One region of the Pseudoalteromonas sp. SCSIO 43201 genome, then DNA from elsewhere that is predicted to be linked to it. Evidence: predicted binding sites of a transcription regulator. Region 1 holds the regulator's gene; each other region holds the start of a gene.

Region 1 (10,877 bases):
GGCGTGAATGCGCGAATGCTCACCGCATGGATAGTCCCATCTTTGATGGTATCCATTAGTGGTCCATAAATTAACTGTTCCCTTTTTAGCCTTCTTAATCCGTCAAAACACGTTCCAACAGCAATGACTTCGTAGTGACTACCGTTTGCTTTTACGATAATTTCGTCAAGCGATAGCGCATCTTTTAATAAAGTTTCGACTTGATTTGTTTCCATTAGACTCACTCAAATAGGGTTGTCACCTGCCCCAACTCCATTAAATTTTGCAGTTGCTCAGGTGTATTTCTCAGCTCGAGACGAATGTCGCGCTGCTTTAATTGACCTAAAGAGTGAATTAACCAAGCTAAGCCCGCGGTGTCAACCCTTGAGACCTTAGAAAGGTCAAAATAGACGGTTGATTGTGCATTTTTCAGCAATTGAACGATAGCCGACTGTTTCAGTGCGCTTGGTAAACTCGCTCTTGTTAGTTCACCAGTTAACACGATTTCACCTTTACTTTCGGTGAATGAAATTTTAGGCGTCACCATCATCCCCTCTAAATTGCACAGGAAGCTTGCTCTTTTTGTCCAACAACTGGATCACATGTTCAATACCTTGTTGGCGCAAGATACCATGTAACTCACTTTGTTTGGCATCTAATAGGCTGATCCCTTCTGCCATCATATCAAAGGCACGCCAATCATTGTCTTTACCGCGCCTAACTTTAAAATCAATTTTAATATCCGGTTTACCAGCCTCAACTATTTTTGTTTTTACAATAGCAATATCTTCTTTATCAAATGGCCGATGTTCACCGAATTCTACTTTTTGATCTTTATACTGAGTAAACACACCTGCATACGTTGCTACTAGATAGCTTTTAAACACCTCAATAAAGGTTTTAATATGCTCAACTGCAGCTGCTTTTTCCTGTTTATCTTCAATGTTACGTACTGTTTGAATGTAGGATCCCAAAACGCGATATGCGGCATATTTGTAATCGATGTAAGGCAAAAGCTCTTCTTCGACGATAACACGTAGGTGCTCTTTATCCTTTTCGATAATGCTCTGCTCTTTTGTTACACGCTGAAAAGTTTGTGCTGCAACTTGCTCAACCATTTTATATGGATCGCTTGAGTCCACTTCTTTTGCCTGCAATGACATCGTAACCATAATGGCAACTAGCCAAATCAGGCATTTGGTATAAAGATTCATTAACATATTTACTCGCTCCCTTGATTAAATAGGAACTGACCAATCAACTCTTCTAATACAAGCGCTGACTTTGTGTCTGTGATCATATCGCCGTCTTTAAGCGCTTTTGTTTCCACCCCGAAGAGAGACTCAAGATCAACACTATCTTCGCTCGTCACTTCTTGACCTAAACACTTTTGCTTAGCTGACTCAGCGGCAATTACTGGAGAAATACCAAGATATTGCTCACCTAAAATGCCCGACGTTAATATGGAAACTGATGAAGTATCAGAAAACTGACATTCATAGTTTTTGTCGATACTCATCGAAACCACAGGTACAAATTCCTGCGGGTGTATCTGAATGCCATCAACACGGCCAATAACAACTCCGCCCACTTTGATTGGTGCACGTGTTTTCAGTGAACCGATATTCTCAAACTTAGCTTGCAGCATGTAGGTTTCACCATTACCACTCAAGCCTGAGTTTGCCACTTTGAGCGCTAACATGATAAATGCAGCGACACCCAACGCTACAAATAGCCCAACTAAAATTTCAATTTTCCGTGTATTCATTTTTTAAAACCTTTTAACTTGAGAACATAACCGCTGTTAATACAAAGTCGAAGCCAAGTACAGCCAGTGAAGAGTGTACTACTGTCTCTGTCGTCGCCTTACTTATCCCTTCAGATGTAGGGACACAGTCATAGCCTTTGTACAACGCGATCCAAGTCACCAATAGTGCAAATACGAAGCTCTTAATAAGACCGTTTAAAATATCTTTTTGGAACGATACCTGTGATTGCATGATAGACCAGAAGCTACCAGAATCGACTCCTAACCAATCCACCCCAACCAAATGTGCACCTAAGATAGCGATTGCTGAAAATATCAACGCAAGCAGTGGCATACTGATAAAGCCTGCCCAAAATCGTGGTGCAATAACGCGCTTTAATGGGTCAATAGCCATCATCTCTAAACTAGATAATTGCTCAGTTGCTTTCATTAAACCAATTTCAGCAGTCAGTGCACTACCCGCACGCCCAGCAAATAACAGCGCCGTAACAACGGGACCTAATTCTCTTAGTAGACTCAACGCCACCAACGGCCCAAGGCTATCCTCAGCGCCATATCCTACTAATACGGTATAGCCTTGTAGCGCTAAAACCATACCAATAAATAACCCCGAGACCATAATAATTAACAGTGACTGATGACCTACCATGTAGAGTTGTTTGATTAATAGCGGTGTGCCTTTGCGAAAGTTAGGTAAACTAAATAACGCCCCAAATAGCATATTGGTTGCACGACCAAGAGCAGCAAAGCGACTTAGTGTTTTATGACCTATTTTTTGTAGAAAATCGACCAACTCTACTCTCCTTGCAACAGTGCTTGTTGATAATCAGGGGCATTGAAGTGAAATGGTACAGGGCCATCGGCAAGCCCTTGTAAAAACTGCTGCACTAGCGCTGAGTCATGCTTTAGCATTTGCTCAGGCGTCCCTTCACCTATCACGCCTTGCTCAGCGATAATGACAACATGATCCGCGATACTCAGTACCTCTGTCACATCATGGGTTACGATTAAGGATGATAGACCTAACACTTCATTTAGTGACTTAATTAAACGTACCAACACCCCCATCGAAATGGGGTCTTGCCCAGCGAATGGCTCATCATACATGATAAGTTCGGGGTCAAGCGCTATCGCACGCGCTAGAGCAGCGCGCCTCGCCATGCCGCCAGAAAGCTCTGCAGGCATTAAATCCTTTGCACCACGAAGTCCTACTGCTTGCAGCTTCATCAATACTACTAACTGAATGAGCTCTTCTGACAATTCCGTGTGTTCGCGCAAAGGAAAAGCGACATTGTCAAAGACACTCATGTCTGTGAACAACGCACCGCTTTGAAACAACATGCTCATGCGAGTTCTTGCTTGATATAATTCACTACGGGACATACTTGGGATACTGTTTCCAGCAAAAAGAATATCACCACTATTAGGTTTTAACTGGCCACCGATCAATCGCAGCATAGTCGTTTTACCTATGCCACTTGGCCCCATTATTGCGGTGATTTTGCCTTCTGGTACGGAAAAGCTCATGTTTTTGTAGATGATCCTTTCACCCCTGGAAAAGGTTACATCCTTGATTTCTACAATTGATTGCGACAAGTCGCTCTCCAGATCAAGACTATATTCATCGGAGTATGATACTTTTTTTTCAAACAAGATGGAAAATCGTTTTGGTAAAATTTTGTAAGTCGTTAAATGTGACGGTTTGCTTATACTTTCCAAGGCGCATTTGGTAGTATCTAACGAAATTTTAATCCTATTGGCTAGAGGTTCATGGTTTTATCGTTTGTTATTCTCATTCTTGGCTTTATTGCACTGGTTTGGAGTGCCGACCGCTTCGTTTTTGGCGCAGCAGCTTTAGCTCGAAACTTTGGTGTACCAACATTAATTGTTGGCTTAACCATTGTCGCCATGGGCTCTTCAGCCCCCGAAATGATGGTTGCTGCACAGGCCGCTCTTGCAGATAAAACAGACACAGCCGTTGGTAACGCCGTAGGTTCTAACATTGCCAATATATTATTAGTCCTTGGGATCACCGCCTTACTCCGGCCACTTTCGGTTGGCTCAGGAATTTTACGTCGAGAAATGCCACTTCTTATCATTGTTTCCTTGGGAGCTTGGTATATTGTCAGTGACAATAACTTCAGTTTTGTTGAAGGTATATTACTGCTTATTGGCTTCGCAGCATTTCTCCTTACCTTAATTATCATTACCAAACGCAGCGGCAACAGCAATGACGATCCTTTCGTTAGTGAAGCGTGTGAAGAGGTGCCGGATAATGTCCCCACACAAAAAGCTATTTTTTGGCTTGTTGTTGGTATGATTTTGCTCCCCGTTAGCGCCGATTATCTGGTGGGTGCAGCTGTTGATATTGCAAAGTACTTTGGGATGAGCGACTTATTGATTGGGTTAACTATCATCGCGGTAGGAACCAGTTTACCTGAACTCGCAGCCTGTGTAGCTGGCGTATTAAAAAATGAAGACGACTTAGCGCTAGGTAATATCATTGGTTCGAATATTTTTAATATCCTTGCGGTACTGTCTATTGCGGGGATCATCAATCCCTCCGTATTAGATACCAATATCGCGGCTCGTGATATATTTATTATGCTTGGTGCAACACTATTGCTACTTATTATGAGCTTAAGCATTACTGGTAAACGTCGTATCAACCGCTTTGAAGGTGGTTTGTTACTCGCCTGCTTTATCGGATATATTTACTACATCATTTAAGGAATACACGTGACAACGACCCCATTTATTGAATCTGCTAATCAAGTGTTTGCTACTGAGCTTGCAGCAATAGAGGAAGTGCAGCAGTTTGTCGATCAACAGTTTGAGCAAGCTTGTAAAATAATGTTTAATTGCCAAGGTCGAATTATTGTTATTGGTATGGGTAAGTCAGGTCATATTGGAAATAAAATTGCCGCTACACTCGCCAGCACAGGAAGCCCTGCTTTTTTCGTGCACCCAGGTGAGGCTAGTCATGGCGATTTAGGTATGATCACCAAAGATGATGTGGTTTTGATGATATCAAATTCAGGTGAAACCCAAGAAGTTATCTCAATCTTACCGATAATTAAACGTTTAGGTGCACCTGTGATCTCTATGACAGGCAACCCAAGCTCAACCATGGCTCGCAACGCTAGTGTTCACCTTTGCGTTAAAGTGTCAAAAGAGGCGTGCCCACTAGGATTAGCGCCCACAGCAAGTACCACAGCAACGCTGGTTATGGGAGACGCATTAGCAGTTGCTCTACTTGAAGCCAGAGGATTTACTGCCGATGATTTCGCGCTTTCTCACCCGGGAGGAAGTTTAGGCAAACGACTATTACTCACAGTCGCTGACATCATGCACAAAGACAGTGCCATTCCTATGGTCAGTAGCAACTGTACCGTCAAAGAAGCCCTTTTCGAAATGTCTGCAAAAAGTCTTGGAATGACAGCGATTGTCGACGAGCAGACACAATTGCAAGGTATTTTTACAGACGGTGACTTGCGCCGTATCATAGAACAAAAAGTAGACATACACACAACGCCAATCACACAAGTTATGACCGCAAAAAGTACCACCGCACGCGCCGATATGCTCGCTGCTGAGGTGCTAAATATTATGGAAAATAAACGCATCAATGGACTAATTGTGGTTGACGAGAATAATGTCCCTGTGGGTGCATTGAATACCCAAGATTTACTTAGAGCGGGAGTGCTATGATGCAGTTTAGTGACCTTTATCAAGATATCTCAACAGATGCTTGGCAAAAAGCAACTCAAATTAAACTCTTAATTTGCGATATTGACGGTGTATTCTCTGACGGACGCATTTATCTAGGTAACAACGGTGAAGAATTAAAGGCATTCAATACCAAAGACGGCTTCGGTATCAAAGCGCTAGTAAACTGCGGTATTGAGGTTGCGGTCATCACAGGTAGACATTCACAAATAGTTCAGCAACGCATGACTAGTTTAAATGTAACGCATATTTACCAAGGTCAAGAAAACAAGCTAGTGGCATATGAAGCACTAAAAACGCAGCTTAATCTGAAGGATGCAGACATTGCCTATATTGGCGATGATGGCCCTGATCTGCCAGTGATGGAGCAAGTTGGCTTTGCTGTCGCCGTGAATGATGCACATCCGCTGATAAAACGCATTGCCCACTATACCACTTTGATGCCGGGAGGCTTTGGCGCCGTCAGAGAGTTAACAGATCTGCTCATGCTCAGCCAAAACCACCCTCTTACCACTACAGGGTCAAGTACATGACTGTGCTTCGTGTCATTCTGCTCATTACTTTTAGTGCGCTGATGATTTGGCTGTGGTCGCCGATGTTTAACGCATCAGAAATCAACAAGAAAAGTGACGATGAACCACTTGCTAAACCCGATTATGTGGCGACCGCATTAGAGCAGACTACCTACAGTGAAAATGGCTTACTAAACTACCATGTGACTGCTGATAAAATGGAACTTTATCAAGACCTTGGTTTTAGCCACTTTGCAAAACCCATTTTTACATTATATAACGGTGAGCAAAATTGGCAGATAAGCGCATTGGAAGCCACATTATACGAGAACAACACCCTGATTTTAGAAGGGGATGTTTTAGCAAAAAACCTCACACCAGACGCAATGATCAGTACTATCAATGCCGACAATGTCAGGGTTGAAATTAAACAAAAGTTGATGAAATCAGAACACCCCGTCATTATCACAGGCCCTAGCCTTAAAATTACCGGTAAAGGCCTACATGCAGACTTGCAAAAACAGCTGATTGAGCTCATCAACCATACAAAGACAATTTATTATGACCAGTAAAATAATTAACAAATTAGTTTTCGTCGGCTTGCTCGCAAGTTCCACTTTCGCAGCTGCTGCAGAGCAAAATGAAGTCATTATCGATGCTGGCCGTCAGCAAGCTCAACTGCAAAGTAACATAGGCATTTTCGAGCAAAACGTTGTCATTATTCATGGCACAAGAAAAATCAATGCTGATCGTTTGGAAGTGCACCGCCGCGCTGAGCTTGGTTCAAATAAGCAGCTACTAATTGCTACTGGCAACCCTGCGGTTTTTGAAGAAGCTCAGGCAGATGGTACAACCTTACGCGCAGCGGCTAATGAAATTCGCTATGATGTTGCCGAATTAAAATTAGTACTTACTGGCAATGCTGAAATATCGCAAGCGGGTCAAAAAAGTAGTGCACAAGTCATTACTTATCATATCGAAAAGCAACTCATTAGTGCCGAGCGCTCTGAACAGGGCGACTCTCGGGTTAGAACAATTCTGGTTCCTGTTGAAAAGAAATCTGACACCAGCGTGGAAAAAAGTGAAGATCCACAGGAAAAAGGTAACAATTCATGAGCGAGCTCAAAGCAACAGGCTTGGCAAAAAGTTATAAAGGTCGCCAAGTTGTCAAAAATGTAGGACTGAGTGTCGAAGCAGGTAGCATCGTTGGTTTACTTGGCCCTAATGGTGCGGGGAAAACCACTACTTTTTATATGATTGTGGGCTTAGTACCAAGTGACAAAGGCTTTATACAAATCGATGATGAGGATATCACCCTACTCCCGATGCACAGTCGCGCACGCCTAGGGATTGGATATTTACCTCAAGAGTCATCCATATTTAGGAAGCTAACGGTATATCAAAACCTCATGGCTATTTTGGAAACCCGCAAAGATTTGTCTAAAGTTGAAAGAGAAGCTCAGCTTAATGAGTTGTTGGATGAATTTAATATCCAACACATCCGTGATTCTCAAGGGATGGCATTATCTGGAGGAGAGAGAAGACGGGTAGAAATTGCTCGTGCTTTAGCCGCTAATCCTAAGTTTATCTTGTTAGATGAACCTTTTGCTGGCGTTGATCCAATTTCAGTGTTAGATATAAAGACAATCATTGAGCACCTTAAAAATCGTGGGATCGGTGTACTGATCACCGACCACAATGTAAGAGAAACGCTGGACGTATGTGAAAAAGCCTACATCGTTTCACACGGTGAATTAATCGCCGCTGGTACGCCAGAACATGTTTTAGCGGATCAAACCGTAAGAGATGTCTACCTAGGCGAACAATTCAAGCTATAGTTAAGACGTAGTATTAATAACTGTTAAAAGGGATTGTTAGAGATACATGAGGCAATCATTACAGCTGCGCATGGGGCAGCAACTTACAATGACTCCACAACTGCAACAAGCCATACGCCTGTTGCAGCTTAGTACGTTGGATCTACAGCAAGAAATACAAGAAGCGTTGGACAGCAACCCACTATTGGAAGTGGAAGAAAGCGATACCGCAGACGCAGAAAGTACTGAACAACACAGCCAAGATAAAAATAATACGGACGATAGTCAGCAAAGCTCAGATGAAGCGCCTGTCAGCGAGTATGAAATGGACTCAGATACCGCCATGAGCAAAGAAACGGTTAGTGATGATCTTGCCATGGATGTGACTTGGGATGAATATATGAGTGCTGCACCAGCATCAAGCGCAGCTCCTTTACCTGATGATGATAACGTCTACCAGGGAGAGACTTCCGAATCACTACACGACTACCTAATGTGGCAGTTAGAACTTACGCCATTTAGCCCAACAGATAGAGCCATTGCTATTGCCATCATCGAAGCGGTAGATCTGTCTGGCATTTTAACGCTTTCCTGTGAAGATATTTTAGAAAGTATCAATGATGAAAACAGTGAAGAGCCGGTAGAGTTGGATGAAGTCGAAGCCGTACTTAAACGTATCCAGTTGTTTGACCCTGTCGGTATTGCTGCACGAAGTTTGCAAGAATGTTTATGTATTCAGTTAAATCAATTTGCACCTGACACACCGTGGATCACCGAAACCAAGATGATCCTGACCGAGCACATTGATTTACTTGCGAGCCGTGATTACCGTACCTTAGCGAAAAAAACACGCTTAAAAGAAGCTGAGCTAAAAGAAGTTATGACGCTGATCCACAGTCTTAACCCTAAGCCAGCTGCGAGTATTATTCATGAAGAACCAGAATACGTTATTCCAGATGTGTCGGTAAAAAAAGTGAAAGGCCGCTGGGTTGTAGAGCTAAACCCTGATGCGATGCCTAAGATTAGAGTAAATGACCACTACGCTGCGATGTCGAGAACTGCTAAATCGAGTACTGATAGCCAGTTTATTCGCTCACACCTTCAAGAAGCAAAGTGGTTTATTAAGAGCTTAGAAAGTCGCAATGACACTTTATTGAAAGTTACCAATTGCATTGTGCAACAACAACAGGCATTCTTTGAACATGGCCCCGAAGCGATGAGACCTATGGTGTTAAACGATGTCGCAGAGATGGTTGATATGCACGAATCTACGATTTCTCGTGTCACCACCCAAAAGTACATGCACACACCAAGGGGCATATTTGAGCTGAAGTATTTCTTCTCAAGCCATGTCAGTACCGAAAATGGAGGTGAGTGCTCCTCAACAGCAATACGAGCACTCATCAAAAAGCTAATAGCTGCGGAAAACACTGCTAAACCATTAAGTGATAGCAAAATTGCAGATATTTTAGCTGAACAAGGAATTAAGGTAGCGAGACGCACGATTGCAAAATATCGTGAATCCCTAGCCATTCCACCGTCAAATCAGCGTAAAAGCTTGATATAAGACGTTAAACACAAGAAGGAAAAATGCTTATGCAACTAAATTTAACTGGTCGCCATGTAGAAATCACTGACTCTTTAAGAGATTATGTCACCAACAAGTTTGCGAAGCTTGAGAGGCACTTTGATCATATCAATAACGTTCATGTGATCCTTGATGTCGAAAAACTAGTTCAAAAAGCAGAAGCAACATTGCACGTAAATGGCGGCGAGCTATTTGCATCAACAGAGCATCAAGACATGTATGCAGCAATTGATGGCCTGATTGACAAACTAGACCGTCAAGTAATTAAACACAAAGAGAAGCTCACTCGACACTAAAATGAAATTAAGTGAATTAGTGAATAAGGACTGTAGCAAAGCTGCGGTCCTTTTTAGTAGCAAAAAACGTATTCTCGAGTACATTAGCGAATTAGCGCATAGCCAAATCCCTGATACCAGCCAGCACACTATCTTAGATGCCCTTATGGCACGAGAAAAGCTGGGAAGTACAGGTATAGGTAAAGGGATCGCAATTCCTCATGGGCGACTTGAAGGTATTGATAAAATACTGGCGATGGTCTTGGTAAGCGAACAAGGGATCCCGTTTGAGGCGATCGACAAACAGCCTGTCGATATTTTTGTCGCATTCATCGTACCTGAAGGAGATAATCAACAACACTTAAAGACCTTAGCTGCGATTGCTGATACACTCAAAAATAAGTCATTTTGCAAAATGCTCAGGCAAGCGAAAAATGACGATGAGTTATATGCAGTGATCCAAGGTGAATTTGATGAGTGATGAAGAAAAAGGACTCGAGCTTATCATTATCAGTGGCCGTTCTGGTTCTGGTAAGTCTGTAGCACTTCGAGTATTAGAAGATTTAGGCTACTATTGTGTCGACAATATTCCGGTTAATTTACTCCCCTCTTTAGTTCGTAGTGTTTCTGACAACTACAACAAAGTTGCTGTTAGTATCGATGTCCGCAACCTCCCCAAAGAACAAGATGAGTTCAACGATATACTCGAGTACTTACCAGGTTTTGCTAAACCAATCCTGTTTTATCTAGACAGCGATGATCAGACGCTCATTAAACGTTTTTCAGAAACGCGCCGTTTGCATCCATTATCAATACACAACCTGCCTTTAGACGTTGCAATTAAAAAAGAGCGTGAGCTGTTAGATGTATTGACGACTAGAGCTGACTTCTTAATTGATACTACCAGCCTTAGCGTGCACCAACTGGCAGAAGATATTCGTGAAAAGATTTTAGGTCAGAAAAATAAACAACTTATCATTACCTTTGAGTCTTTTGGCTTCAAGCACGGTATTCCAAAACAAGCAGATTACGTATTTGATGCGCGTTTTTTACCAAACCCGCACTGGGAACCAGAGCTAAAGCCATTAACGGGGCTAGATCAGCCGGTAAAAGACTATCTCTCAAGTCATAGCATAGTGCAGAAATTTACTTGGCAAATTCAAACGTTTGTCCAAACTTGGTTGCCACACCTTGAACGAAACAACCGTA
Region 2 (10,877 bases), 1.7 Mb from region 1:
GCAAACTGCGAAATTATTTTTGCCTTCACCTCAGGTGCAAAGTAAATCAGCACGTTGCGACAGAATATCACATCAAACTTTCCCATCAGCGCATAAGAATCAAGTAGGTTCAAATGCCTAAAGCTCACCATTTTGCGGATTGGCTCAACCACCTTTGCCATGCCATTACCACTATCAGTGAAAAATTTCTTTCTGCGCTCTGGGGATAAGCCTCTGGCTAGTGCAAGTGCATCATATTCCGCGTTCTTGCACATATCTAACATAGTGTTAGATATATCAGTGCCTACAATTTGTACACCCATCTTCAGCGAGCCTGGGCTCTTGCTTGTATATTCATTCGCCGACATCGCTATCGAATACGGTTCCTGTCCTGACGAACTGGCAGCAGACCAAATCTTTACCGGTCGCCTTAAGTCTTTAAACTCTGGCAAAATTTTGGTTTTGATTAGCTCAAATGGGTAAGTGTCGCGGAACCAAAGCGTTTCATTTGTGGTCATTGCATCAACCACGGCGGCACGCAGTTGCCGCTCATGTGGACTAAGCGTTTTAACCACTAAAGATGAAAGCGTTTCCACACCGAAACGAGCCATAAGAGGGGCTAACCTACTTTTAACCAAGTATAACTTATTGTCACCCAGCACAATACCGCACTGTTGTTCCAAAAAAGTTCTAAATTGATCGTACTCTTTTTGCTCTAAATGCTTATTTTCCAAGTGCTACCACCAGCTTTAATCACAGTGAACCCATTTTTTAACCGCTGCTGCCAACTCATCAGGGTTAAACTTTGCAATAAAATCATCAGCGCCGACTTTTTCTATCATCGCTTGATTAAATACACCACTCAATGAAGTATGAAGTATTACATGCAATGGCGCTAATTTCGGATCCGCTTTTATTTCTGCTGTTAATGTATAGCCGTCCATTTCAGGCATTTCAACATCAGAAATTAATAATCCAACGCGCTCAGTGACATTATTTTGACAGTCTACTTCTGCTATCTCTCGTAATCTGATTAACGCCTCCTTACCATTTTTAGCCAGCTCGGTTTGAACACCCAGAGGCTCAAGCGCACGTTTTACCTGATTACGAGCCACAGCTGAGTCGTCAGCAATGAATACTATACGTTCACCAAGATCTTTTTGCATCTCACCATCAGATACAATATCGGCACTCACTTCTGTATTGATTGGACAGATCTCATTGAGAATCTTTTCTACATCTAAAATTTCAACTAATTCATTTTCAATTTCAGTTACCGCTGTCAGGTACGAATAACGGCCTGCACCAGACGGTGGCGGCATTATTTTTTCCCAGTTCATGTTGACGATACGCTCAACAGCACTAACTAAAAAGCCCTGAACGGAACGGTTGTACTCAGCAATAACAATAAAACAATTGCGAATATCCTGAATAGGTGGCCCACCTACTGCAAGTGACATGTCTATCACAGAAATAGTTTGACCACGAATATGGGCTACCCCCCTGATTAGAGGGTTTGACTTTGGCATACTCGTGAGTGCTGGGCATTGCAGCACTTCCCGGACTTTAAACACATTGATGCCGAAGCGTTGTCGACCTTGAAGCCGAAAAAGTAATAGCTCGAGACGGTTTTGACCAACCAGTTGTGTTCGTTGGTTAACCGAGTCTAAAATACCTGCCATTTCAATCTCCTACTGTATAAACCGCTAATCGGAACGATCTTTGCTTCGACTCTGATATGGTTTACCACCCTTGATTAGGTGCAGTTATTAAAGCAGAATCTTTATACCTTGTTTCACCCCATAAGCATAGTCGAAACATCATGAGTTTGTTAAAAAAAACCCGTTACATTCAACTTTTTTGTTTGTTCGCTCATTTTATAAGCATAGGATATGGCCACTGTCAGCAATATGACAACAAAGCCTTGGAACAAACTGCTGTCGATTTTGTTGCTCCACAGGTAGAACTTGACCCTGATAGCCAACTATCAATATTTGCTATACCACTTGACTCAAGAATCCCCACTAGAGTGTGTCAAGCACCACTGGTACACAGCACAGCAGCGACACCACCATTTAATACCCAAGTTACTGTTCAAATAAAATGTGATGATTTACAAGGGTGGACACAGTATGTGCATGTGCGCATTGAACACTTGTTTCCAGTGTTAGTTAGCGCGACCATGCTAGAAAAAGGTAGAGTGATAACGGAAGATGACATTAAAGTCGAAATGCAGCCTAAACGGTTTCGCCGAGTTTCATATATAGAAGACCAAACCTTATTAATTGGTAGTCGCAGTAAAAGAAACATCCGTGAAGGGCAAGCATTTACACAGTCACATATTTGTATGGTTTGCAAAGGCGACAATGTAACTATTTTTGCCAAATCAGGGGGGCTTGTTATTAAAACTCAAGGTGAGGCAATGCAAGATGGCAACAGGGGTGAACTAATTACTGTGAAAAATACTCGCTCAGGCAAAACCTTACGTGCTAGAGTAATAGAAGTGGAAACAGTAGAGGTGAATTTATGAAAAATTTGCTAAAGTAATACTGTTTCGCGCCGATATTATGGCTGAGAGTATAATATTATTGGGTCTATAATCATGGTCAATCAAGTTAACGGTCAAAATCAGTCCTCCACCGTTGCAAACAACGTTAAACAGCAAAAAGCTGAATTGCAACGAAATGAGGCCAGTGCTACAGCGGCTAAAGCGCCCGCTACCCCAAAAGCTGCGGCAGATTCCGTCAGTCTAACACCACAAGCACAGCAATTAAAAACAGTGAATGAAAAGGCACAGCAGTCTTCAGGCTTCGATGACAAGAAAGTCGAAGAGCTGAAAAAAGCGATAGCTGAAGGCAAATACCAAGTTGATGCCGAAAAACTGGCGAAGAACATAGCTGCATTTGAGTTTGAAATATATGGATAATTTGGTTCGGCTTTGCCACCACAAACTTTGTGAACAAATTGTAACGCTAGAAGCGATGACCCAGCTTCTGGCGCGTGAGCTTGATGAACTAGCCTCTCGCCGTGGCGACCACCTCAAAGAGGTTGCACGGGAAAAACTCTCTTATATATCCAAACTTCAAAAGCTCGATAAGGAGCTAGCGCAGACAGACCCTAAAGTATTTCAGCACGCTGAGATAGTGCCCTTGGTGAGTAAAGTACGCGCGTTACTTGCCGAATGTCAGACCAAAAATGAAGTTAACGCCAAAACAGCTCATCAAGCCAACGTCAGCACAAGAGAGCTAAAGAGTATTTTAATTGGTGCACCAACATCCGTCACTTATGGTCAAGATGGCAACGTCAAGAGCAGTGATGGTGAACTGGTAAGGAACCTTAAAGCTTAATTGGCACTTTTTACCTAAACACGCCTTATGCTCTAATTTAACGTCGCCCCGCTCCTATAAAGAGTTGCACTCCGTATTATTAGAACCTTGTCCATGTTCTAATAAAAACAGTAAAGCACTTGGCTATAGGTAGTTAACCCGAACTTCAAACAATTAATTCGTTTCTAGCGGCTAGTTTTAGCGCTAGCTGTACGCTGAGTTCACTTTCAATAGTCAGCGATTGGTGCGTAAATTTATACCAATTTTCTTAATTAAGTAGTCTATTTTGAGGCAAGCAAATCTTGTCGATAACTAGGCGAAAATTTCTTATTTAGTTGTTCTAAATAAGAAATTTTTAAAGCTGTTAGCGTCAAATTGGTATTACCTTGCCTTCAAGACGTAGGGACCTTAGCGAGAGCAGGACACGGAAGCGATGCGTTTGCCTAGAACCCTCTGGCTAGACAAGAGAAATATTAAGTTGTGCGTTAGCAGCAACGAGTTAGAACATCCCTTATCCAAACCTCAGGGTAGTTACACGCAAATTTATGCTATTTGAAGCTATACGACACTTTTTTAATCTTTTGCGGCTTAACTTGCGTGATGTATAGATCATACACCCGCTTCATATCCAGCTCGAGTTCGGTAGCGTATGTATCTCCCACTGCGTAACTCTTCAGCACTTTTGCCCCTCTCACTAACCCATTTACTTGGCTTTTTAAGCCATCATTTTGTGCTATGGCACCTTTGACAGTCGTAGTTGATGTTAACTTTTGACCGTACAACTGTTCGGCAAGCTCTCGATATGCTTCTAGCTTTGAAACTTTAATCGCCATTAACTGTTTTTCACCAGCAGTATTTCCAGGCTGGGCACTTAACGGCGCATACCCAACAGCACGTAGCACTGGGAAAGTATCAGGCTGGACTGTCTCATATTCAATATGCTTATCGATCATGCTTGAACAACCGCCAAGCAAAACCAGAGCACAAACCATAATCCAAGCATTATTAGGACTGATGATACGCATTTTGCTTCTCTCCACTATGTATCGATGTGCTACTACTGCCCTGATACAATTCTTATTACCATCTGCTAGCATGGTAATAGTAGCAATCATTGATATGAATAATTCACTGATAAGTATTATGCACGAATCTTGCCACAATTTGGCATAGGTATTGCTGTTGTAATAAGTAGTCTTAACACTGAGTATCTGAGTATGAAAACGCAATTCGCACTGAGCCTTTCATTTATATGTATGGTATTCCACATTCCATCTCACGCAGAATGGTTTGAGGTGACTGGGGTGGCTGATATAAAAAATGGCGACCATCAGAAAGCAAAAAAGCAGGCTGTTAATGATGCCATCACCCAAGCACTACTTTTTTCTGGTGCAACCGTAAGCAGTGTGCAAACCGTCACCGACGGTGTGCTTACGCAAGATCAGTTGAAAATACGCGCTAATGGTGAAATTCAGGGTGCTAATGTAATTGCAGAATCAAGAGTGGGTGATGCTTGGCAAGTAACACTACATATCGATATCACCCCACAACAAAGTCAATGCTCTACCAGTGCATACAATAAGCAAATTGCAATAACACAAAGTCAACTCAAAAATAAGCATCAAGCTACTTTGGGTCAAATTTTTGACATTAACAAGATTGTCAGCGAGCGCCTTTATCATACCCTATCAGATCAGAATCAAAGCGTTGAACCGGTGCCCTATTTTGCTCAAAAAATAGATGTAAATCGATTTTTTAGTCAACGATTCGATTACAACGAGCAGTTAATCGAAACAGTAACAGCAAACACAAATAGTCAGTATGTATTACTTAGTCAAATTTCAGATATTTCTAGCGTCAACAAACTCAACAACGACCTTGCATTTTGGCAAAGCGATAAGTATCTAAGGAGCTTTAAAATAGAGTTTATACTGTTTGATGCTCTTTCTCATGAAAAGGTCTGGCAACAAAGGTACGGTACTCAAGGAGTATGGCCTTTTAAAAAGACCAAATTAGTTGATGTATATAGTGAACAGTTTTGGCAAACTGATTATGCGGCTGAAATTCAAACTGTGTTGAACCAAGTCAGCGTCGATCTGAACTCGGCCATCGCCTGCTTACCCACCCATGGTAAAATACTGCATATTGATGACGAGCAAGTTGTGATTAACTTAGGCCGTATGCATGGGCTGGAAGAGGGTCAAGTGTTGAGCATTGCACATAGCAGCCCCCTTACTGACGCTGGTGGTAATGTCTTTATGCGTCAAGTTAAAACGTTGAATAAATTGCAAGTCATCCAAGTCAACGCCCAGACAGCTATTGCTGTAAACCAAGAACAGCGACCGCTTAACAATGTTCAAATTAATGATTTAGTTGAAATTCACATAGAGAAAGACGACCTGTTTGCCCTGTGATACCAATTTTTCAATTACGTGATGTACCTCCGGACAGGAAAGTAATATCAGTGATCTTAATTAAGTGGTTTATGTTAAGACAAGAGAAGCTTGTCGGTAGCCAAGAGAGTTTTTGCTATTTAGTTGCTTTAAATAAGAAATTCTTAACGCTGTTAGCGTCAGATTTACTCCTTCTAATTGAGCAAGTTTTAAGTCAAATTGGTATTATTCTGCCATAAGATATTGTTAACTCAATTAGGGTCAGATTTACCCCTTTAAATTGAGCATGTCATCCTTTTGGTTCAGACACAGAGCGGACGATAACGAGTGGAGAAAATTGTAACAGATAAGCCACTATTGAGATGGCGTCCCCAGTAGGAATCGAACCTACATCTAAGCCTTAGGAGGGCCTTGTTTTATCCATTAAACTATGGGGACAGCGAAGACTGTGGCGCAAAATGTACCAGCAAAATTCCACTGACTGAAACTTAGTATACTGATTTTTATGAACTTTTAAAGAGTAAAATCATGCAATTATGATGCACTGCTCGATAACACCTAATTTTTAATTATCACGCTTCTAGCCACACTTCAATAAACACAATCTATAATCGTATGCAATGAATAAGCTTAATTACAATGCCTTCATCTGAAGGCATTAATAATCGGAAGCTAAAAGCGGTACACCTATCTTGATGCCGTAGCCCCACCATCTAAAATAAAGTAAGGGATCGTGACTGCCGTTGTCGCTATCACTAAGTTTGTTGAAAATTCAAGAAGTCGCGCATTAACTTCTACCCCACGGGGGCGATAAATCATGGTACCAGACAGAATATGACTTGGTGCTTTGACGCTCTTTAATCTTTGCGCTTCCCGTGAAAATACTAAGTCACCACTTGGCGCTACCTCTATTTTTCCCAGTGCTTTAAAGTCCAGAGCTTGATAGCCTAATTTTTGCATCTGATGAATGAGAGATTCAGCAATTTGATTACCCAGTTGATTGGTGTCACGCAAAGACTGATTGAAATTCACAAAGCTTGCCACAGCTATCGATTCAGGTTTTTGCCCCAGAATGGTGTCTGATAATTCCAACGCAATTTGACTCGCATAGTTTGCGACAGCTTTACGATGACGATAGCTAATAAAACCCATGTCTTGTGTTACTGGCGACAGGGTCGCGTCATCATTTGACTGTTCTTCCATCAGCGCATACAAAAGCTCCATATCACTGGGCTTGGTTTCAATCGGTGCAGGAGATTGCTCTTGTGTCATTTTGCACCCACCTAGCAGTGCCAATGTGGTTGCAAAAAGTACTACATTTTTCATGTTCTGCCTCCAAATTAATTGGCTTGCTCTAAGCGAATACCATCATATGAAGCACCATCTTGCAGCGCATTTACCACACTTTGTGGTAAAAACCCTTGGGCAGAACCGACAACACTCTTACTTCTCAAACCAACAACCCTGGCGTTTACCATTACCCCACCTTGGTGATTAACTAGCGTGCCACCAAGTACATATAAAAATGGATGATCATCTGATAATTCAAGAAAGTCTCTGCTAAAGATAAAATCCCCTTCAGGTGTTACGCGAATGTAATCTGTCGTTTTAAAATCAACAACAGGGATCCCAAAAGCATGTAATTCGTGAATAAAACTCTCAGCTAACTGATTACCGAGAAGCGACCCTTTATCGAACTCTTTGTCTAAGAATACAAAACTAGTTACCGCGACAGGCGTCTTTTCATTTACATGCTTCAGGTTCGTGACCATATCTTGCATGATACTTTGGACATAATGGGTCACATTCTTCCCAGCCATTTGCTGAGATATAGAAAACTGCTTTAATCCATTTGGATTACTCTGAAACATGGACGATTGTTCAAAGCCATTTCTCACTGGCTCCGTTTGTGCTGTATCTACAGCGAAAAAGTTACTCTGAGTACAGCCAACCATCAATGAAAGAGGCAAAGCCAGACTACATATTTTTTTCATTACACTCATCTCCATTAATATTGACTGCGTATGATAAGACCATCTCGAGACGTGGCTCTCTCAGAGCCCCATAATGCCGATTTAGGAATACTAAGCGATGCCGCGGATAGAGCCCGACTGTGAAGTGTTTCTACAAGCCTAGCATTGACCAAATAGCTGTCACGGCTCTCAACTATCGTACCAACTACAACCAGGTCAATTTTCTGACGTTGATTTATCGCTTTTAACTCTCTGCTTAACATACTATCGGCAGAGTCACTCAAAGATAAAGCGCTTCTTAATCTGTACTCAACAACATCAGCTCCCATTTGGCTCAAATGGGTTATTAATGACTCTTGTAGCGCCACACCAAGTCCACTTCCTTGCCCCACTATGACGTCATTTAATTGGTTTGCCCTAAAAAAGCTAGTCACTGCTACTGTTGAGTTCGGTTTGAAAGGTCGCACATATTGCCCAAGTTCAGCCGCTAGTTGTGCACCAAAGCCATCAAAATCTGGTAATATTTCTCGCTGCTGGGTTAGTTCTCTTTTGCCTACTTGCTCACTGCTCGTGCACGCGGTAAGCCAAAATACAAAAATGAATACAAGATATTTCATTGTCGTCAGCCATCGTTGATCTTACTTACGATTAAGCAAAAATCGCGCCACATGGACGGCGCGATTTTACGAACTGTAGGAATAATTAATACCAATTTTCTTAATTAAGTGGTCTATGTTGAGGTGAGAAAATCTTGTCGATAACACCGCTTCCGCGTCCTGTTCACGCCGAGATACCTACGTCCTGTAGGCAAGGCAAAAATTTTGCTATTTAGCTGTTCTAAATAAGAAATTTTTAACGCTGTTAGCGTCAGACTTACTCCTTCAAATTGGTATAAGGATGCTGGTTGTTCATTATCGTTGGTATTTCACATAAGCTTTGTTATCGCAATTGGAACCAGCGCTTGTTTCTGGTTTTCGTGGACAAGAAAGTGGCAACTAATTACCGGCTCATTTTCAGTGACTCAAAGACGAGAAAGTTTTTCTCCACCAAATGCAGTAACAAAACATGCTCGACGATGCTGTTTAAATTTGTCGCACGCATCCAGTGCTGCCGCTTTGTTCTCGAAGGCTCCCCACTTAACTCGGTATCGCGTAACGCCTTTACCATCAACTGTCTCAATCGAAAAAGTTTCTTTGCTCTTTATCAATTCAGGGAGGGTTTGTTCTAGTGTCGACGTCAACTCTAATACTTGTGTTTTGCCGTTTAACGAAGCTAGCTGAACGGCATATTTGTATTCTACTTTTTGACTATTTGTATCAATTGAGTCGTCCACACTAACCGGTTGAGCTTGTGTTTTTATTGGTTGATAACTATTTTGTGTGATGACTTCTTCTACTGCTGCCTGAGACTCGTTGGCTTGTGTAATCAAAGGAGTCTGTTTTTTAGTGGTAGTTACTTGAGCCGGTTTTGTATTTGACACGTAACCGGACAGCGCTTGAATGAGTTTTTGCAAATCTTTTTCCGCATCCAATAGCCTAGCAATTGCTACTTTATCCTCTTGCCACTGGGCAATGGCCTCTTGCATCTGCTGATATTCTTCCACTGTAATCTTTGCATAATTAACTGTTGTTTCTTCTGGCTTTGTACTCTGACACCCAGATAGAAGTGCGAGCACGCATATTATGCTGGTGATGGAAAATACTGGTTTTATCATTTAGTGTACTACCTCTAATGCTTTAACATCACAATTAATACCCTGTTCGAGCACCTGCGAACATAATGCTGTCAAGTCTTGTTTTGGATCTGAGCTAAATGCTACCCCAAGCAGATAGTGCGCTTGATCTTGAACATAAAATGGTTGGATTGATTCTATAGCCATCAATCGTGGTTTGATAAGTTGAAGATACACTTTCAAAAAATTAAGTTCATTGAATTTACCAAGGCTTGCAACCTGTAACTGCTCTGTTTCTTTTGGAATAACGTTAATATCAACACCACTGACCACATCCCCTCGTAAAGGTAAAGTCACCAACGTTTTTTGCGCACTTTTCAGGTTTCTTGCCTCTGTTATTTCTTGGTCTAGTTTTACCTCATAGTTGCCAGGCTTTACATCTGTGAATACATAAAAGCCATCAAACTGCGTTCGTGTTGTTGCAACTTCTTCTCCCTGCTCATCAATCAGCGCCACTTCAGTAAACGCAACTTCTTCTTTACCTTGTTTAAATACCTTACCTTCTACTTCACTAGAATAAACAATCGGGAAATCCAACCGCTCTATAAAACCAGCGCGAGGTACAATAGACTTGCCAGCATGCGCTGGGATCATAAAAGGATCGGGCAGTGAAGTCGATTGAAGCTCAATATCTGTGGCTCTATATTCGGTCAAGCCAGTTAGCAATGCAACGCCATTTTCGTCCGTAACAGCACGGCGATACGCGTGTACGGCCCTCACTTCGACATCAGGTAGTAATTCATCTGTACCGTCGAGTACACTGTTATTATTTTTGTCTAAAAAGACCCGAACGACTAGCGAGCCTCGATTAGATAAAGTGTTTTTAGTGGAAAATACACTGCTGGATAGACTATTGTATCCAAGACTAAACCTTCCAGCGACAGCAACTTGCCAATGTTGCTCACTTGAATAAGAAGCGGTGCTAAACAGACTAAAGCGTTCAAAGTTAAAGTTTGAACCAAACTCTATAGAGTCGCTATCGTCAAGCAATGAGTGAGCAAATCGCACCCGCGCTTCAATATCGTCATCTATTTGATGGGTAACGGTAGCATATATATCAGTGAAATCCGCTTCAGGATTAATCTGATAATCTGCACCAAGTCGATACCAAGTCCCGCCATGACTGCCACTAATTTGCGTCGCGCCGAATAGAGCTTCTGATTGCAGACTTTGTCGCCACGTAAGCTGATTACCAATATTCCAACGACCCAACCCATAATTTAATCGATTTACAACCTGCGTAAACCGGCCTGCAGCCGTGTCATTGACACTAAATTGTGTTCTGTGACGCAAACTCCCAAACGAGCTGTTATGTAGCCGGCCTGAGAGGTTTAGTTGATATACATTGTTGGAAACGCTATCCCCTTGAAAATTCGACCGCGTATTACGGCTTATACTTGCAGTCAACGCTTGACCTAACACTCGAGTATTGCCTGAAATTTGGCTTTTACTTTCACCTTCAGTGGTTGCTTCA
Region 3 (10,877 bases), on a different replicon from region 1:
GTGTTTTTGAGGACAGAATTGACGGCGATGAATTGGCTGACTGGTTTTTAAGTCTGAAGGGCAACCAAGATCAGGGCGCTACCGAGTTGGAGATTGATACCCTGACTGGCGTGTTTTTTAGTGTAAAGTGCCTCCCGTTAAGTTCCCATGCTTACCTCATATACGGTAAAGATATTACCGCGATTAAGGTGCTTGAGAGTGAACGAGCGCATTTGCAAAACGAGCTCGACTTTGTGTCTCAGATCGATCCGATGACACGGGTTGCTAGTCGCAGACAACTTAGTGAAAAGCTTGATGGTCAAATTAAGTTATATGAGCGCTACCGAGTTCCTTTTAGTCTAATTATTACCGATATTGATTATTTTAGAACAATTAATGAGCAATATGGTTATGCCGCAGGTGATAGGGTACTTGTTGAATTTAGTTCCCTACTTAATGGAATGTTAAGAGAAACCGACATAATAGCGCGGATCAATGGTACTGAGTTTGCCCTGTTATTGCCCAATACTGCTCTTGAAGGTGCCTCATTGTTGGCGACTCGTGCTAAAAATCTTATTGTGCAGCAAGCCTTTGAGGTGGCTTGTGATAAAAACATCGCGCTTACTAGTTCGTTCGGGGTAGTGGAGTTTTGCGGTCTTCAAAGCTCGGTAGAAGCAATGATCCACCGCGCTGAGGAAGCGCTGAGCGAGGCAAAACGTCAAGGACGAGGTAGTGTGGTTGCCATGGAGCAATAAACAGATAAGACCAGTCCTAAAACTGTCATAATGCCCCATTAAGCTTGTCAGTTCAAAAAGTTAGTCAGTGCATCTTTGTTATCTATTTATATAAGAAGGTGAATAGGGCCTAAGGTGCACTGTGTAGTTAAGGAACGAGAATAATGGCAAGTTTTACCCGTCGAGATTTTATCAAAAGTGCACTGATTGGCATTGGGGCAGCAACCGTGAGTGTTTCGCTAACCGGATGTGGCAGTAGTGGTAGTAAGGATATAGCAAGCAATGATTTTACCGTGGCGTTTGACCATGGTGTTGCCAGTGGCGACCCGTTATCAGATAAAGTTATCCTATGGACTCGCGTAACGCCGCAAGGCAATCCAAGTAGTGTTGCACTCACTTTGCAAGTTTCTGAATCTCAGGATTTTGGGGTGCTGTTACAAAGCCATCAGCTAGTGGCACAGGCGAAAAACGATTATACGGTGAAGGTCGATCTTAGTGATCTAAGCGCAAATAGCCAATACTTTTACCGCTTTGTGACCACAGAAACCCATTCACCAATCGGTAGATGCAAAACCTTACCTGTTAATGACGTAAACCAAGTTAAATTGGCGGTTATGTCTTGTGCAAATTATCCTGCTGGGTACTTTCATGTTTACGCAGAAGCTGCAAAGCGTAATGACCTAGACGCTGTATTGCATTTAGGTGATTATATTTACGAATATGGTATGGGCGGCTACGCGACTGATAATGCGATGCAAATGGGCAGAGGGTTAGAGTCCGATAATGCAGAAGAAATCATTTCGTTAGATGATTATCGTTTGAGGTACGCAAAGTATCGTACTGATCCTGGTTTACAAGCACTCCATGCTAATACGCCTTTTATTGCAGTGTGGGATGACCATGAAGTTTGTAACGACTCCTATTTAGATGGCGCTGAAAATCATAATGAAGGTGAGGGAGAATACTCTGACCGTAAGCTTGCTGCCCTACAAGCGTATTATGAGTGGATGCCAGTACGCCCCATGGTCAAAGGGCAATTAGAAAGTTTGTATCGAAAGTTTGAATTTGGTGATTTACTATCACTCTATATGCTAGACACACGCCACGAAAGTCGAGCAAAATCTTTAGATTACCAAAACTATGTTGACCCCTTAAGCGGTCAACTTGATATAACTGGATTTCAAGCTGATCTCACTGCACCGACGCAACAACTGTTAGGCCTCGAACAGCTTACGTGGTTAACCGATAATATGAAAACTTCATCTGCCAAATGGCAAGTGCTGGGACAGCAGGTATTAATGACCAAAATGATGATCCCTGCTGAGTTACTCATGTCATTAGCAAACCCTTCTGCGCAGATGTCAGCACAACTATCTGAGCTTGCGCAAATAAAAACACGATTATTAGCGGGCGATCCGACCCTAACAGTCCAAGAAAAAGCACGAGTAGATTTTACTGCACCGTACAACCTTGATGCGTGGGATGGCTACCCGATTGAGCGTGAAGTTATTTTACAGACAGCAAAAGCCGCTAATAAAAACCTAGTCGTTGTTGCGGGTGACACACATAATGCGTGGTCAGGTAAATTATGTAATACCAAGGGAGAGGTTTGCGGCTATGAATATGCAACGGCCTCGGTGAGCTCTCCTGGTCTTGAGCACTATTTGCAATTGAGCGATGAGCAGGCGTTACAGTTTGCTGAGGTATTAACATTGTTAGTAGATGACCTTGAATATGCCAATATTCATCAGCGCGGTTACTTAACACTTAATATCAGCAAAGAGAAAATAGAAAGTGAGTGGGTCTTTGTAGACACTGTGCAGCAAGAGCAGTTTGAAAGCCATAGTAAGCAACAAGAGCTGTTATTATAACCTTAGACTCATACAGTAAAGGGGCTTTACAGCCCCTTACATTTGGCAACCTTTGCCTTTGAGTGTAATGCCGAAACCGAAAACGGCTTATTTTTGTCGTCAGTAACAGTGATTTTTGCAATATCTAAAAACTGAAAATCTCCCGGTGCATTGAGCCGCCACAGGTTGTTTGCAAGCTTAGTAAAGCAAAATTCACCGGTATCGCCATGGATCAGCAATAGTGGATAGCTAAGCCTTGCTGCATATTGTGCAAATGTTTCGCGATATAGTTGATAGCCATCGCACTTGGCTTTGGTTGTTTTGTTACAGTGTCCAGAGTATTTTTGTGACTGATATAGGTCGGCTTGCATGAATATAACCGCCGCTTTACGCGTTGAAGATAGCAAGCTATTCAGCCATTTTATATTTTCTTCATCACGACTTTGGGATGCTTTGTACGCCACTTTTTTATTTGAAAGTAAAATCTGCCTACGGCCGTTATTGGTACCAGGGATATGCAAGGTTAAAAACTGTACATCATCAACTACCCATGCCTGATTTTCTGGTAGAGTGAGTTGGCGCTTAAATTGTGGCAAATGAGGGCTTTGGACTGCAAAGTTATCGCGAATAAAGTTCAGCCTTTCTAGCTCATCATATCTTGGCGAGAGTGTTTCACGATCGCAGTCTGTCCAATCATTGTCCCCAGGTGTGTAGACAAAGGGTTTGCTACTCACATTAGAAATCAGAGCATAATTGCTGCGCAGTAATTCATTCGTGCATGAAAGCGAGCCAGACTTCATATCACCAACATGGACGATAAAGTCATGCTCAGTCGCATTCGCTAACTTATGTAACACCCCTGTTGATGTCAGCATTTCATGGTCTACCTGTGTGTATGGCATATCGCCAAAAGCTAAAAAGGAAGTTGCTGAAGCATGAAATGTGCAAATCAGAAAAGTAAGTACGATAGTAAATGAGAATATTTGTGACACGATAATGCTCCTTGGATTGAGCTAGGCATCATACACTATCTCTGTGACAGAATTAGTCTCTACAATAGGGATTTTGAGCGATAGGCTTTCATGGCTCGCGGTTGTATTTTCAACACATAGCGAGCTGTGATTGTAGATTAAAATGAAACACATTGATTGATCTATAGTGTACATACTGAATTTGTAACTTGTTTAATTTGATAATCAAAGTTGCAGTCTAGGGGTAATGTAATCTAAAAATGCAGAAACCCTCGATGAGACGGCACTATTTTGATAGTAAACAGCTTGCACTGTTTCTCGTCTATTAGGTGAAACAATGCGCTCGTGAAATACCTCAACCAGTTTACCTGAACGTATATCGTCACAGACCATAAAGTGAGATAAAAGTGCGATACCGTGGCCAGCAATACAAAGTTGTCGCACAGTTTCGCCACTCGACGCACTTATGGAAAACTTTAGTTGTTGTGGTGTGTGTAGTGGCCAATGATTGAGATGCGGCGCATCAGTAAAGCCAATTAAGCGATGATCAGCAAGTTCAAGAGGCTCATTCTTTGGGTTTTCAAGCTTTTCAAGATAGTCAGGGCTTGCGACTAGATGTAATTTACTGCGCCCTAATAGGCGAGCATGGAGGTTAGAGTCAGGTAAATCGCCAATTCTAATTGCAATATCAGTTTTGTATTCCAGCAAATTAATAATGCTATCATGACTGGTAATTTCAAGATTAATTGCAGGAAAAGCATTATTAAAGCCTTTAAGTAAAGGGGTAAGCTGGTGGAGCACAAATGGACTGGCAGCATCTACTCTTAGCCTCCCTGCAGGGGAAAATCGCAGAAGCCGCAACGCTTCTTCTCCTTGGGCAAGCGTATTCAGCGCTTGGCGCGCATAGTTCAAAAATAGTGTTCCTTCTTCAGTTAACTCGATACGCCGCGTGGTACGATTTAATAACGTTACATTCAATGACTTTTCTAAGCGGGTTACAGCTCTAGATACTTTTGCAACTTGTTGATCCATCAAATTGGCAGCGGATGAGAAGCTTCCTGTATCTACCACACTAACGAAAGCGTCGAGATCTTCTGATTTTGAATTCACAGCCATTGGGTTACCTTTTCAATTTTGACAAAAGTATTTTGTCATTTTTACTGTTTTTGGCAAATAAAACTTCACGCACACTACAGCAACTATTTAATCTTGGCACAAAAGGTACACTATGCCGTTTGCTTTACTCGCACTGACCCTCAGTGCATTCGCTATTGGAACCACTGAATTTGTCATCGTTGGGTTAGTCCCAACCATTTCTGCTGATTTGAACGTGTCTTTGCCCAGCGCAGGTTTATTAGTGAGCCTTTACGCGATTGGCGTAGCGATAGGCGCTCCACTATTAACTGCGCTTACAAACACATGGGAGAGAAAGCGGTTGCTTATCAGTTTAATGGTGCTGTTTATTCTCGGTAACCTTATCGCTTGGCAAGCTCCAAGTTATGAAAGGTTAGTTATTGCTCGTGTTCTAACTGGGCTTGCACATGGGGTGTTTTTCTCTATTGGTGCGACAATTGCAGCTAGTTTAGTGGCCAAAGAAAGCGCTGCTAGCGCAATTGCTATTATGTTTACAGGCCTGACCGTTGCTTTAGTCACCGGGGTGCCGTTAGGTACATGGGTAGGGCAAATATTTGGCTGGCGGGCGACGTTCTTGATTGTGGCTGGGCTTGGTTTTATCGCGCTCGTTGGTTGCGTATTGCTTATTCCTAAAAATCTTGAAAAAGCGCCTGCCGCAAGGTTTTCAGAGCAAGTAAAAGTGCTTGCACAGCCTAGGCTACTCCTTGTGTTTTTAATCACAATATTGGGGTATGGTGGCACGTTTACCGCTTTTACCTATCTGGCTCCCATATTACAACAACAAGCTGGGTTTAGTTCTACTGCGGTAAGTCTTGTCATGCTAGTGTATGGCGTTTCTGTTGCGGTCGGGAATATTTATGGTGGTAAACTAGCTGATAAAAAGGGTGCTGTCAGTGCGCTTACCATTATTTTTACCATGCTTAGCCTGGTGTTGTTGGCGCTTACCTTCACTATGCAGTCCAAAGTCGGTGTGATAATAACGGTCGTATTATGGGGAGCTTTTGCCTTTGGTAACGTGCCTGGGTTACAGGTCTACGTTGTGCAATTGGCACAGCAGGTTTCTCCTAAGGCGGTTGATGTCGCGTCAGGTTTTAATATTGCGGCATTTAACATAGGGATCGCACTTGGATCTATTCTTGGGGGGCAGATTGTTGACAGCATGTCACTACAAGATACCGCTTGGGTAGGTGCACTGATAAGCATGATGGCGTTGATAGCAACCCGCTATAGCGGGCATTTGGATAGTAAACCCAAAGACAGAGAGTTTACGAACGCCAATAATTAAAATAAACCTGCAATGCTTAGCGTCCTGTGAATTGTTCGTTATTGAAGTACTTCTAGATGAGTAGGGCGACTAGCCTAGGCATTGCATTAATTGTTCATCCTGTTGCTTGTTTTATATGCCGGTTTATTGAGGGTTGCGTTGTCTAAAATATCGGTTATGCTTGCTGTAGAGATTAAAAATAGTCCACTCGAAACATGCAGTTAACTCATAAAGTACAGCGTTTTATTGTAATGGCAATAGGCTTGATAAGCCTATTAGTTATGAGCCAGAACGCGTACGCCAGCATAACCATTGCTGTCGTTGGTAAGACTAAAAACGACAGCTTTTATGAGCAATCTTTCAAAGGCTGTGTTCATTTTGCACGTCGTCATGTTGGCTTGAGATGTATTTACGATGGTGCTGATGATTATCAGGACTTTAGAACACAAAGCTTAGTGATAAATGACTTATTATCGCAAAAAGTAGATGGGTTATTAATTTCCACGACTGATTCTGACTTCTTGGTTTCGCGTTCACTGAAAAAAGCAAAGCAGCTTAATATACCAGTAATAACCTTTGATTCAGATTTACTGGAAGCACATAAAAGTTATCGCCTCGCATATGTAGGTACCGATAATTTTTCGTTCGGTGTTGCGTTAGGTGAGGCCGCCAAAGCATTTAAGTCTAGCGAGCCACAACAAATCTGCATACAAACAGGGCACCACTCAACACCAAACCTAGATAAGCGAATGAACGGTGTCAGGTATGCACTATCTGAGCACTCAAGTATAGAGCCACTTAAAGGCGAGCATGGCTGGATTGAGTTTGAGCGCTGCCCACTATATACGATGGGCAAGCGTGACGATGCTCTTAGCCAACTATTGGCACTAGTTCAGTATGAGAAACCGCCTATTTTTTTAGCGGTAGCAGGTTTTGCTCAGTTTCATCCAAAATATATAACGAAGTTGACTCCGTACAGGGAAAAAGTGATTAGCGAAAAAGCCGTAATTATTTCGGCTGATACTGAAGAAATACAGTTGAGAGCCTTAGAAAACCGCTTGTCCACAATAAACATTGGTCAAAATCCGTTTGAAATGGGTCGCAAGGGAGCTGAGCTGCTGTATCACGCCATTAAATTGGGAGAAATGCCATCACAAGACAGCTACTATTTAGACTTTCATTATTGTAACCAAGAAAATACACGAAGCTGCACGGTAAATTACTAAAGACCCCCTTTCTATGTTTAACAACCCCCGAGTTTAATGTACGCATGCTTTGAAATGGTAGTGTCACTTTCAATCGCACCCATAACACTCTAGTTAAAAAGTATTGTTTTTTATGAGTGGAAATGGATTAAATAAATGAATAAGTCTGGTTTTTTGATTGCTCATTGACCATGGAGTAGAAAAATACGACAATGGTAGTATGTTGTTTTGATTTTTGTAAACATTTAATTTACAAATTCGGCTTGTGGTTTGGAGTAGGTATGAAATTAAGCGTTATTGCAGGTGCGATGTTGTTAGCAGTTGGGTCAGCCAATGCTGCTGATAATTTAGTCATCAATGGTTCATTTGAAACATCAGGTAGTATTTCTGGCAATTGGGCTTTGTTTAATGACTTACAGGGCTGGAGTCGAGACGGAGCAAGGTTCGAGATCCAAAAGCAAAGTCTTGGTATCATTAACCCACAAGACGGGGATCAGTATTTAGAGCTTGATTCAACGGCTAATTACACGATTTATCAAGACATACCGACTACAGCTGGTAGAAAATACAAAGTGAGCTTTTATTACTCGGCTCGTGTTGTAGATAATAGCTCAACAAATCTTGCACGCGCTTGGTTTGGCGAAAATACGCTGGCAACAATGAATGCGACGACACGAGGATGGTCAAAATACGAGTTTACTGTAGAGGCGACATCAAGCTCAACACAACTCAAATTTCAAGGAGTTGGTACTTCTGATTCTTATGGTGCATTACTCGACAACGTTGTTGTGACAGAAGAAGTACAGACACCAGCACCAACGACGGGTTGTAAAGTGGGTGTTTATGGCATAAACAACTTCGGCGAACAAAGCAATAGTTATGTTTATCACTTTGATATCAGTGGTGGTACGTATTCATACGTAGAAGGCGTTGATAACACTGCCTCTAACATCGCGGCGCACAACGGTGAGCTATATTTTATGGAGCAGACTAACGGTACGACCAAAGCTTCATCACTGTGGAAAGTTTCGCTAGATAGCGCCGAGCAAACGCTCGCAGCCAATACCGTTTCTTGGCCGATTTACCGCTCAGCGGTTACCCCAGATGGTACAAAGCTCCTTTCAAGCAGTAAAACGTACTTGTACGAGTTTGACTTACAAAGTGGTGCAAAAACGGTACTAGGCAAATTAAGCTATGCAGGTGATGACTTCTCACATGGCGATATTGCATACTCAGCTGACACGAATCTAATTTATGTGTTAACAGGCAAAGCCTTGTATGTGCTTGACAAAGGAGCCATGACGTTAGACTTAGTGGGTGAGCATGGCGTAAATTGGGCTTCGGGTCTTGCAGTGAGTAGCGATGGCACATTATATGTATCAGGGCGTAACAAAGGTGAGGATGCAAAACTTTATACGCTAGATGCCAATACAGGCGAAGCGACTTATGTCATGGACGCACCGGAGCATATTAACGATTTAACCTATGTCGCTAATTGCCAATAACCATTAATGCAGCAGCGTTAAAATAAAGGCGAGGGGAGTCCCTCGCTTTTTTGTTTTTACGTCAGAGCAGTAACCGATACGACACACCTACTAAAAGAATGTTGATCTATTACGTTTTATTCTCTTGCCGGTATGAATAACTTTGCTCCATTGGTCTATTCAATATTGATATAGGATGTGCATGCGCTAAAAAACCACTTTTCGTAAAATGAAAATCCGTAATTGCATTCTGCAAATAAACATGAAACTTCAAGAGAAAAGATACAAATAAATAGCATAAGCTTTTGATAAATATTAAGTTATTTATTGTTTGTGTTGGCATGTATTGTGCAGTCAACATACAGGTACTTTAACGGAGATTTATTATGAGAACAGCTCTATTATACTCAGCGCTAATTATTTTACCCTTTGCCACAATAGGCTCGCCAAACTTAGTTAGTAATGGGTCGTTTGAAAATAACTCGGTGTTGACAGGAACTTGGGGGTTAGTGGACGAGATTGACGGATGGACGATAGCTGGTGCTCAGCTAGAAATTCAAAAATCAACCATTAGTTTTATAAACTCGCAAGATGGCAGTAACCACGTTGAGCTCGACTCGACGGGCAACTATACCATCTACCAAGATCTTGCGACGACTGCTGGTAACAAATACAAAGTAAGTTTTTATTATTCAGCAAGGGTTGAAGGAGATAATTCGACAAACCGTGCCAGAGTATGGTTTGGAGATACAACTTTAACTACTATGAATGCCAACACATTAGGGTGGCAGAAGTTTGAATATACGGTCGTTGCATCAAGTGAGGTTACTCAACTAAGGTTTCAAGGAATGGGTCGTTCAGACTCTTTAGGTGCGTTACTCGACAACGTTGTTGTGACAGAAGAAGTACAGACACCAGCACCAACGACGGGTTGTAAAGTAGGTGTTTATGGGATAAACAACTTCGGCGAACAAAGCAATAGTTATGTTTATCACTTTGATATCAGTGGTGGTACATATTCATACGTAGAAGGCGTTGATAACACTGCCTCTAACATCGCGGCGCACAACGGTGAGCTATATTTTATGGAGCAGACTAACGGTACGACCAAAGCTTCATCACTGTGGAAAGTTTCGCTAGATAGCGCCGAGCAAACGCTCGCAGCCAATACCGTTTCTTGGCCGATTTACCGCTCAGCGGTTACCCCAGATGGTACAAAGCTCCTTTCAAGCAGTAAAACGTACTTGTACGAGTTTGACTTACAAAGTGGTGCAAAAACGGTACTAGGCAAATTAAGCTATGCAGGTGATGACTTCTCACATGGCGATATTGCATACTCAGCTGACACGAATCTAATTTATGTGTTAACAGGCAAAGCCTTGTATGTGCTTGACAAAGGAGCCATGACGTTAGACTTAGTGGGTGAGCATGGCGTAAATTGGGCTTCGGGTCTTGCAGTGAGTAGCGATGGCACATTATATGTATCAGGGCGTAACAAAGGTGAGGATGCAAAACTTTATACGCTAGATGCCAATACAGGCGAAGCGACTTATGTCATGGACGCACCGGAGCATATTAACGATTTAACCTATGTCGCTAATTGCGAATAATCATTAATGCAGCAGCGTTAAAATAAAGGCGAGGGGAGTCCCTCGCTTTTTTATAAATGAACGTTCACTCTAAGGTGTTGAAATATATGGTAGCATTGAAACGTTGTGGCCACACAGCCCACTTCCCATAACATGTGTGATGTCTGACCGCGTAAGATTTGAAATATTTTAGCGAAAGCTCTTGCTAGAATGTTCAGCTTTTTCTTAGGTTCAAGCCAAGGTTCAAAAAACAAAACCAACAGCTTGTTAAGCAAGTTTAAGCAGAGTGTTCATGCCTAGATTTTACCCCAGTATGGTCGACTCATTAAGTTTGATGAAGCCAATTTACATCTAAAGCAAATAATCCAAATTTCTACAAAATCACACAAGGATCTCGTGGGGCACATTCATACTCGGGTGTTTACAAAAGCAAGTGCAACAAAAACACAGCTTTTAGATGATTTATGTAGTTCAGTGGTAACCCCTATTGACCAAGGCGAGAAGATTATACCTGTTAGAAAATGTTTTGATGAAGTTGTAACTAAGAATGGGTGTTCGTACATTGGTAAACGAGGTGGGTGAACCCAAGTTATCTACCAAGATAATAAGAATACAGCGCGCGTTGCGAACAGTAGAAGGAAAAATGCCTCATATTCATCTATTTAAC

What was found. Region 1 encodes sigma-54, which starts transcription at its own class of promoters, with help from an activator protein. Its sites were predicted from a motif close to GTTGGCACGNNNNTNGNNT; they were not measured.
Region 2: J8Z24_RS05720 (LPP20 family lipoprotein) is a predicted target of sigma-54. The motif match lies at 4,449-4,467, and genes of this name have one in related genera.
Region 3: J8Z24_RS16925 (DUF642 domain-containing protein) is a predicted target of sigma-54. The motif match lies at 8,957-8,975, and genes of this name have one in related genera.

What each region holds. Positions count from the first base shown of each region.
Region 1 is NZ_CP072683.1:3,532,461-3,543,337, forward strand. It holds gene J8Z24_RS15375 (BolA family protein) at 1-215, opposite strand, end outside; gene J8Z24_RS15380 (STAS domain-containing protein) at 221-526, opposite strand; gene J8Z24_RS15385 (MlaC/ttg2D family ABC transporter substrate-binding protein) at 513-1,199, opposite strand; gene mlaD (outer membrane lipid asymmetry maintenance protein MlaD) at 1,202-1,747, opposite strand; gene mlaE (lipid asymmetry maintenance ABC transporter permease subunit MlaE) at 1,761-2,540, opposite strand; gene J8Z24_RS15400 (ATP-binding cassette domain-containing protein) at 2,543-3,343, opposite strand; gene J8Z24_RS15405 (calcium/sodium antiporter) at 3,518-4,477, shown strand; gene J8Z24_RS15410 (KpsF/GutQ family sugar-phosphate isomerase) at 4,487-5,458, shown strand; gene kdsC (3-deoxy-manno-octulosonate-8-phosphatase KdsC) at 5,458-6,009, shown strand; gene lptC (LPS export ABC transporter periplasmic protein LptC) at 6,006-6,560, shown strand; gene lptA (lipopolysaccharide transport periplasmic protein LptA) at 6,550-7,104, shown strand; gene lptB (LPS export ABC transporter ATP-binding protein) at 7,101-7,826, shown strand; gene J8Z24_RS15435 (RNA polymerase factor sigma-54) at 7,873-9,372, shown strand; gene hpf (ribosome hibernation promoting factor) at 9,402-9,689, shown strand; gene J8Z24_RS15445 (PTS sugar transporter subunit IIA) at 9,691-10,149, shown strand; gene rapZ (RNase adapter RapZ) at 10,142-10,877, shown strand, end outside.
Region 2 is NZ_CP072683.1:1,340,307-1,351,183, reverse strand. It holds gene J8Z24_RS05745 (CheR family methyltransferase) at 1-713, opposite strand, end outside; gene J8Z24_RS05740 (chemotaxis protein CheV) at 729-1,661, opposite strand; gene flgA (flagellar basal body P-ring formation chaperone FlgA) at 1,802-2,509, shown strand; gene flgM (flagellar biosynthesis anti-sigma factor FlgM) at 2,582-2,905, shown strand; gene J8Z24_RS05725 (flagellar protein FlgN) at 2,898-3,326, shown strand; gene J8Z24_RS05720 (LPP20 family lipoprotein) at 3,854-4,330, opposite strand; gene J8Z24_RS05715 (flagellar assembly protein T N-terminal domain-containing protein) at 4,523-5,719, shown strand; tRNA gene J8Z24_RS05710 (tRNA-Arg) at 6,062-6,136, opposite strand; gene J8Z24_RS05705 (FlgO family outer membrane protein) at 6,386-7,024, opposite strand; gene J8Z24_RS05700 (FlgO family outer membrane protein) at 7,039-7,692, opposite strand; gene J8Z24_RS05695 (FlgO family outer membrane protein) at 7,707-8,288, opposite strand; gene J8Z24_RS05690 (SPOR domain-containing protein) at 8,693-9,385, opposite strand; gene J8Z24_RS05685 (SdrD B-like domain-containing protein) at 9,386-10,877, opposite strand, start outside.
Region 3 is NZ_CP072684.1:13,203-24,079, reverse strand. It holds gene J8Z24_RS16960 (sensor domain-containing diguanylate cyclase) at 1-734, shown strand, start outside; gene J8Z24_RS16955 (alkaline phosphatase D family protein) at 878-2,584, shown strand; gene J8Z24_RS16950 (metallophosphoesterase) at 2,611-3,555, opposite strand; gene J8Z24_RS16945 (LysR family transcriptional regulator) at 3,760-4,650, opposite strand; gene J8Z24_RS16940 (MFS transporter) at 4,763-5,953, shown strand; gene J8Z24_RS16935 (substrate-binding domain-containing protein) at 6,214-7,158, shown strand; gene J8Z24_RS16930 (DUF642 domain-containing protein) at 7,419-8,642, shown strand; gene J8Z24_RS16925 (DUF642 domain-containing protein) at 9,008-10,231, shown strand.